Regions from separate parts of the Sinorhizobium sojae CCBAU 05684 genome, predicted to be linked through region 2. Evidence: predicted binding sites of a transcription regulator. Region 2 holds the regulator's gene; the other holds the start of a gene.

Region 1 (3,407 bases), 1.2 Mb from region 2:
CTCAGCCTGGCCGGTGAATTCATCGAGGGACTGCGGACGCAAGGTCGCATCGATGTCTTCACCACGCTTTTCCGGCGCTATCAGGCGTGGGGCTTCATTCATTTCAATCTTCCATTTGCGGGCTGGGTCGCACGGCCATCCGCAGGCACGGTGCAGCTCTCAACCATAATGCGAGCGCCGCCGCCGATCCAGTCCGATCGCTCCCGCGAGGCTCATTCCGATGCGATTGCGGCCGCAGAAAGGCTCATCGAGCCAGCTCCTTCAAGCCGAGCCGGATCAGCTTGGCGCTGTCGCCGCCTTCCCCACCATTCTTCAGAGCCGCGGCAACGGCATTTGCCGCCTGGTCGCGCGAATAGCCGAGATTGGTCAGGGCGGAGACCGCATCCGCAACCGGTGCGGAGGCGGCCCCCTCGCTGAGTTCCTGCTTGAAGCCGATCGGGGCCGACATCTCGCCGACAAAGGCCGGCGCCTTGTTCTTGAGCTCGGTCACGATGCGCACCGCCACCTTCGGGCCCACGCCGGGGGCGCGTGCAACCGACGTTTTGTCCTGTAGCGCGACGGCATTGGCAAGCTCGCTCGGCGTCAGCGTCGAAAGCAGCGCCAGCGCCACCTTCGATCCCACCCCCTGGACTGTTTGCAACAGGCGGAACCATTCGCGCTCAAGCGCCGTCAGGAAACCGAAAAGCTTCAGCTGGTCCTCGCGCACATAGGTCTCGATGAAGAGCACCGCCGCCTCCCCTGCCGATCCAAGCTTGCCAAGGGTGCGCGCCGAACAATGGGCGACATAGCCGACGCCATGCACGTCGAGCACGACGAAATCCTCGCCGATTTCGTCGATGGTGCCCTTCAGTTTACCGATCATCTGGCTCTCGTTATCCTATTGCGCCATCATTCCAATCTGAGGCCCCATTGCCCTACCCTGCAAGCGCCGCCAGGCGGCTGGTGATCGCCTGGCGGTTATGGGCGTGGCAAATGGCGATGGCAAGCGCGTCGGCAGCGTCGTTGCCCTTGAACTCGGCCTTCGGCATCAGCACCTTCAGCATCATATGGATCTGCTGCTTCTCGCCGTGCCCGACGCCGATCACCGCCTTCTTGACAGCGTTTGGCGCGTATTCTGCAACCCGCAAGCCCGCTCGCGCGGGAACCAGCATGGCAATGCCGCGCGCTTGACCGAGCTTCAAGGTTGCGGTCGCGTCCTTGTTGACGAAGGTCTGCTCGACGGCCGCCTCGTGCGGCTGGAAGCTGTGCACTACGTCGGCAAGCCCGTCATGCAGCTGGCAGAGGCGGGAAGCGAGGTCCATCTCGCCGTCCGAGGTCACCGTCCCGGAAGCGACGAAGCGCAACGAATTGCCGAGCGTTTCGATAATCCCCCAACCGGTGCGCCTCAGGCCCGGATCGATGCCGATGATGCGAATCGTAGTCTGCATATCTCACCCTATGTCGGTCGATGAGACGCTGCCAGTAAAAAGTGAACAAAACAAAAACATTGCACAGAAAGATCTGGCACCGGCGGAAACGGCCGGACAAACCTTGGATTGAGGAAACTTGAACCTACATTGCCATCGATCAATTTCCCTTAGAGAAAAAGGCATTGCCATGGTCCCCTTCTCCATTCTCGACCTGTCGCCGATCACCGAAGGCGGCAGCGTCGCGCAATCGCTCGAGAACTCCCGCCAGCTGGCAATCGCGGCCGAAGAGAACGGGTACAAACGCTTCTGGTTGGCCGAGCATCACGGCATGAAAGGTATTGCCAGTGCGGCAACGTCGCTCGTCATTTCGCATGTCGCTTCGGCGACGCGGACGGTCCGCGTCGGATCGGGCGGCATCATGCTGCCCAACCACTCGCCGCTGGTGATCGCCGAACAATTCGGCACCCTGGCAGCGCTTTATCCCGGCCGCATCGATCTCGGCCTTGGCCGCGCGCCCGGCACGGACACGCGCACCGCGCAGGCGCTGCGGCGCAACATGGAGGCGAGCGCCAACAATTTCCCGAACGATGTCGTCGAGCTTCGGGCATTGCTCGGTCCGGTCACCGAGGACCAGAAAATCATCGCCGTACCCGGTGCCGATTCCAACGTGCCGATTTGGCTGCTCGGCTCCAGCCATTTCAGCGCCCACCTCGCCGGCATGCTGGGGCTTCCCTTCGCCTTCGCCTCGCATTTCGCCCCGGACATGCTGCTCTCCGCGCTCGAGATCTACCGCGAGCGCTTCACGCCCTCGCCTGAGCTCGACAGGCCGCATGTGATGGTCGGCGTCATGGGCGTTGCCGCCGAAACGGATGAGGAGGCCAACTATCTCTTCACCTCGATGCAGCAGTCCTTCGCAGCGCTCCGCCGCAATGCCCGGGGCCGCTTTCCGCCGCCGGTTAAGTCGATGGACGGCCTATGGAGCGCTGATGAGAAGATCTTCGTCGACCACGCAATCGCCCATGCGGTGGTCGGCAGTCCCGACACGGTCCGCCGGAAGATCGCGTCCTTCCTCGACCTCACCAAGGCCGACGAACTGATCATCTCCATGCCGATCTTCGACATGGAGGCACGGCTCCATTCGGTCGGGCTCTTCGGCGAGGCGCAGCGGAGCCTTGCCGCAATGACCAGTTAAACCGCGGCGCCGCCAAGAGCATCGGCCCAGAGATCGCAACGATTTTCGGAAAGCTCGGTGCGCAGCTTCCAGGAGTTACAGCGAACCTTTGCGCGTCTAAAAAGACGCGCGGTGCTGTAACGCCTTGATCCTGGCGCGGAACATGTCCGTTCCCTGGACGATCCGGTCGATGACGGCCTCGAGCGCCCAATATTTCTCGTGGATGTCATAGGGCACGGCGCGGCTGGACGTATCCGCAAAGGTGCCGAGCCTCTTGTGGTAGAGCTTGGCAAGTTTCGGATAGCCCATCGGTTCCGTCTGTGCCGAAAGCACTAGGAAGACCGCTAGTTCCTCGGCGAATTCGGGATATTTCGACCCATGATCCTGCAGCCAGCGGTAAAGATCCGGGTGGAAATTGTTCATCACACCGCAGAAGCCGGCACCGGTCGCCTGCATGGCCGGATAGGCGATCGCCGCATTGGCGTTGCAGATGAGGAATGGCGTATCTTCGGTGATCTTCGCCCTGCGCCTGACGATGTCGAGATCGCAGGAAACATCCTTCAAGAGGATGAAGCGGCCCGACTGCGCGCAGAAATCGATCTCGTCATCGCTGAGAAGCCGGCGATAGGGCGCCGGGCATTCATAGAGGCCAAGCGGCACGTCCTTCGGCAGGGCTTGGAGCAGGGCATCGAACGATGCGCGCATCTCCGCCGCGCCGCCGGTCTCCGGCGCCAGCCGGTTCGAGACGAGGATGACCGCATCCGCCCCGCTGTCGGCAATGGCCGTGAGTTCCGTGATCTGATCGTCGAGACCGTCGGAAATATGTC
Region 2 (3,407 bases):
GGCCGCCAGCGTAGCGCAAAGCAGTGGAATTGCAGCGAGGCGCAATCCCCTCGCAAGGCAGGCCGCATTTCTATGAGATATCATCTGTCCCACAAGGTCATTCGCAAATTCGTGGCAGAACGGTCCGCATGTCACCCCCGCGGATCTTTCGGCGTCCCGAAAAGGGACAATCGAGCAATGATGACAACATCAAGGCAAAAATACGAATTCTAGGTGAGATCGCGCCGGATTTTGCTCGTTATGGTTTACGAATGGTGAACGCGAGGCCGGTGGAATGTGGGTGCCGAGCAGCAGAGGTCCAAGAAATAATTCGTGCGGACGCCTCGCTTAAATCTTGCAACGAACCGCACTTCGCGCAATAACGCGCTGCCCGGATGGGTGGCCGAGCGGTTTAAGGCACCGGTCTTGAAAACCGGCGTAGGTGAGAGCCTACCGTGGGTTCGAATCCCACCCCATCCGCCACCTGAACCCGTCCGAACCAGAGCCCGCCGACGCAGTCGAACGGACTGGCGCGGGCTGTCGAATTCTTCTATATAGTTTGGGCCCGTGGGGTCGTAGCTCAGTTGGGAGAGCGCCGCAATCGCACTGCGGAGGTCGAGGGTTCGACTCCCTTCGACTCCACCATTCTTCCCTTTTGTCCGCCGCGCAGAAGCGCAACGGCCCTGATCAGGCCGCTCACGCAACAGGTGTTTACGCCGAGGCGCATCGCCCCAAGTCGTTTACCAGGATGGCTAAATGAGGATTTCGGCCATCGACGCTCCCTTGCCATCGCCAGCGAATTGAGGGACAGTTAAGGTCTGCAGTTTCGCATCTCGGCAACTCCCGCGAGTGGAGAAAAACATGCCCTCTAAAACTCTGATGGCGGTTGCAGCATTGGCGCTCCTGGCACTTTCGGGATGCGCCACGACCGGCGCTACGGGCAATACGACCTACACGCAATGGCACGGCCCCTACCCTGAGCCTGACTTCGACGTGCTCAGCCCCGGAGGTCTGCGTCTCGCCTATTGATCGGGCGCCACTTGAACGCCGTCGTCGCCGGACAGCCCAATGGCTCATCGGCGCCGGCACAGCGATGTCGGCCAAATATTCAGCCTGGCAAAGTTCACGGAATTTTAGGCACTTGCGGAACACAAATGGAACGGATAGTGTCTGTTCTTGATTTGTTTCGCGATTCTGGAGTGACGCGCCATGCTGACCCGCAAGCAACAGGAATTGCTTCTCTTCATTCATGAACGAATGAAGGAATCGGGAGTCCCGCCGTCCTTCGATGAAATGAAAGACGCGCTCGATCTTGCATCGAAGTCGGGCATCCACCGATTGATCACCGCGCTCGAGGAGCGCGGCTTCATTCGCCGGCTGCCCAATCGGGCCCGCGCGCTTGAAGTTATCAAGTTGCCGGAAGCTTATACGGCTCCGGCGCAGCCAAGGCGCGGCTTTTCGCCAAGCGTCATCGAGGGCAGTCTGGGCAAGACGCCTGCCGCGCCCAAGGCCGAGCCGCCGCCGGCCGAAACGGCATCGATTGCGGTTCCCGTCATGGGGCGGATCGCCGCCGGCGTTCCGATTTCAGCGATTCAGAACAATACGCACGAGGTTTCCGTACCGATCGACATGATCGGCAGCGGCGAACATTACGCCTTGGAGATCAAGGGCGACTCGATGATCGAGGCCGGCATCCTCGATGGCGACACCGTGATCATCCGCAACGCGAGCACGGCCAGCCCGGGCGATATCGTCGTGGCGCTGATCGACGATGAGGAAGCGACATTGAAGCGCTTCCGCCGGAAAGGTGCGTCGATTGCGCTCGAAGCGGCGAACCCGGCCTACGAGACCCGGATATTCGGACCGGACCGGGTGAAAATCCAGGGTAAACTCGTCGGGCTGATACGACGGTACCACTAGCGCATCGCCCCGAGATCGGCCCCGCTTTTCGGAAAGCACGAGCGCAGATTCAAAGAGCTAACAGTGTCCTTTGTGCGTCCTGAGGGACGCACAGCGCCGGAGATAATTTTGCGGTCGGACGAATTTTGGTTCGCACAATCGGCGCAAATTAACAGAGCGATACCGGCGGGTTCGGGGGCATTCCGCTCTTTGCTGCCGACCCTGTCCGGATTTCGATCGCTGCCCTGATGTGGGAAACTGCCGGGTACTGCATGTCGCCTTGAAATCGATCTCGATTTAAGGACAAATGCATGCAGCAATTCAAAATGCTACAGCCCGTTCGCGCCGCCGTCTCACTGTTTTTGCCGCGTTTTGGTGGGGCATCACCTATTCATCGGCAATCCGGCGGCTTCGCCAACGTCCTTCAAGAATGCGCCGAGACGAGGGGTGCGTTTTTCGGAAATTGCCTCTTGCGGTTCATCTCGAATGATTCTAAACGCTGGCCACGACTTGATATTTCTTGTCGGTGAGGCCTCGTGGCGGAGTGGTGACGCAGAGGACTGCAAATCCTTGTACCCCGGTTCAATTCCGGGCGAGGCCTCCAACAATTCCCCCCTGATGATCGTGATTTGATGGCGCCGATGAGCGCCGCCATGTTTTCACAAGTGGACTGAGAGCGTCCTCCTACAGAGTGTATGCTTTGCGGCGACGACCACTTGCCTAGCGCCCCGAAAATCGGAGCCGATCCTCGGAAAGCTCGATGCGCAGATTCAAAGAGTTCCAGCGACCTTTGCGCGTCTGAAAAGACGCGCGGCGCTGTAGCGGAACGTCGATTCCGTTTTGGCCGGACCAGCGACTGCTCCGGCGAAAACGGCTTCTATCTGTTTCGAGGGAGCATCCGCTTCCGAAACAACCGCCAGCCGTTAGAGCATTTTGCGGTCAGCTGAAATCATCTGACGCACCGGCAGCCTCTCGTGCCCGAGTGGCTCCTCACCGGGCGCTTGGTCGAACACAACCATACAGTCACGTTCTCAATAAATTCACCCACAAGGTTGGATTTTCCTTGATTTTCCTCCACTGACACTATTTCGTTACAAAACGGTCGCATTCCGAGGGGGAGGAAATGTTCGACGGCAAGATCTCCCTTTCCGACTGGCACCAATGCGCAGTCGGGCACCAGCGGTGTGTTTTCGAGCACGACCTATACCCGAACATTCTGATCAAGGTTCTCAGAACCAGGGGCAAGGGCGGCGAGCGCCAATCGACGCGGATGCTCCGCTTCTTCGATCGGTTCAAGCGGTTCGGCGCCTACCGCACTTTTCGACGCGAGGTCGACGAGTTCATTGAACAGGCCCGAAAGTTCACCCTGGCCGATACAGCCGATCTCCCCATCCCCGGAGTGCTGGGCTTCGTTCAGACCGAACACGGTCTCGGTCTCGTGGTCGAGAAGATCACTATGGCAGACGGACAGTTGGCCCCGACCTTGCGCGACCTGGCGCTGGCGGGGCGGTTGACGGCAAGGCACCTGG

Evidence for each region. Region 2 encodes LexA, which represses DNA repair genes until DNA is damaged. Its sites were predicted from a motif close to TGTTCNNNNTGTGTTCNG; they were not measured.
Region 1: ruvC (crossover junction endodeoxyribonuclease RuvC) is a predicted target of LexA. The motif match lies at 1,469-1,486, and genes of this name have one in related genera.

The regions. Positions count from the first base shown of each region.
Region 1 is NZ_CP023067.1:2,692,527-2,695,933, forward strand. It holds gene ruvB (Holliday junction branch migration DNA helicase RuvB) at 1-102, opposite strand, end outside; gene ruvA (Holliday junction branch migration protein RuvA) at 245-862, opposite strand; gene ruvC (crossover junction endodeoxyribonuclease RuvC) at 915-1,427, opposite strand; gene SJ05684_RS13230 (LLM class flavin-dependent oxidoreductase) at 1,597-2,601, shown strand; gene SJ05684_RS13235 (dihydrodipicolinate synthase family protein) at 2,698-3,407, opposite strand, start outside.
Region 2 is NZ_CP023067.1:1,447,855-1,451,261, reverse strand. It holds gene SJ05684_RS07255 (septal ring lytic transglycosylase RlpA family protein) at 1-84, opposite strand, end outside; tRNA gene SJ05684_RS07250 (tRNA-Ser) at 373-462, shown strand; tRNA gene SJ05684_RS07245 (tRNA-Ala) at 549-624, shown strand; gene SJ05684_RS29970 (hypothetical protein) at 841-1,008, shown strand; gene lexA (transcriptional repressor LexA) at 1,189-1,899, shown strand; tRNA gene SJ05684_RS07230 (tRNA-Cys) at 2,409-2,482, shown strand; gene SJ05684_RS07220 (YrbL family protein) at 3,002-3,407, shown strand, end outside.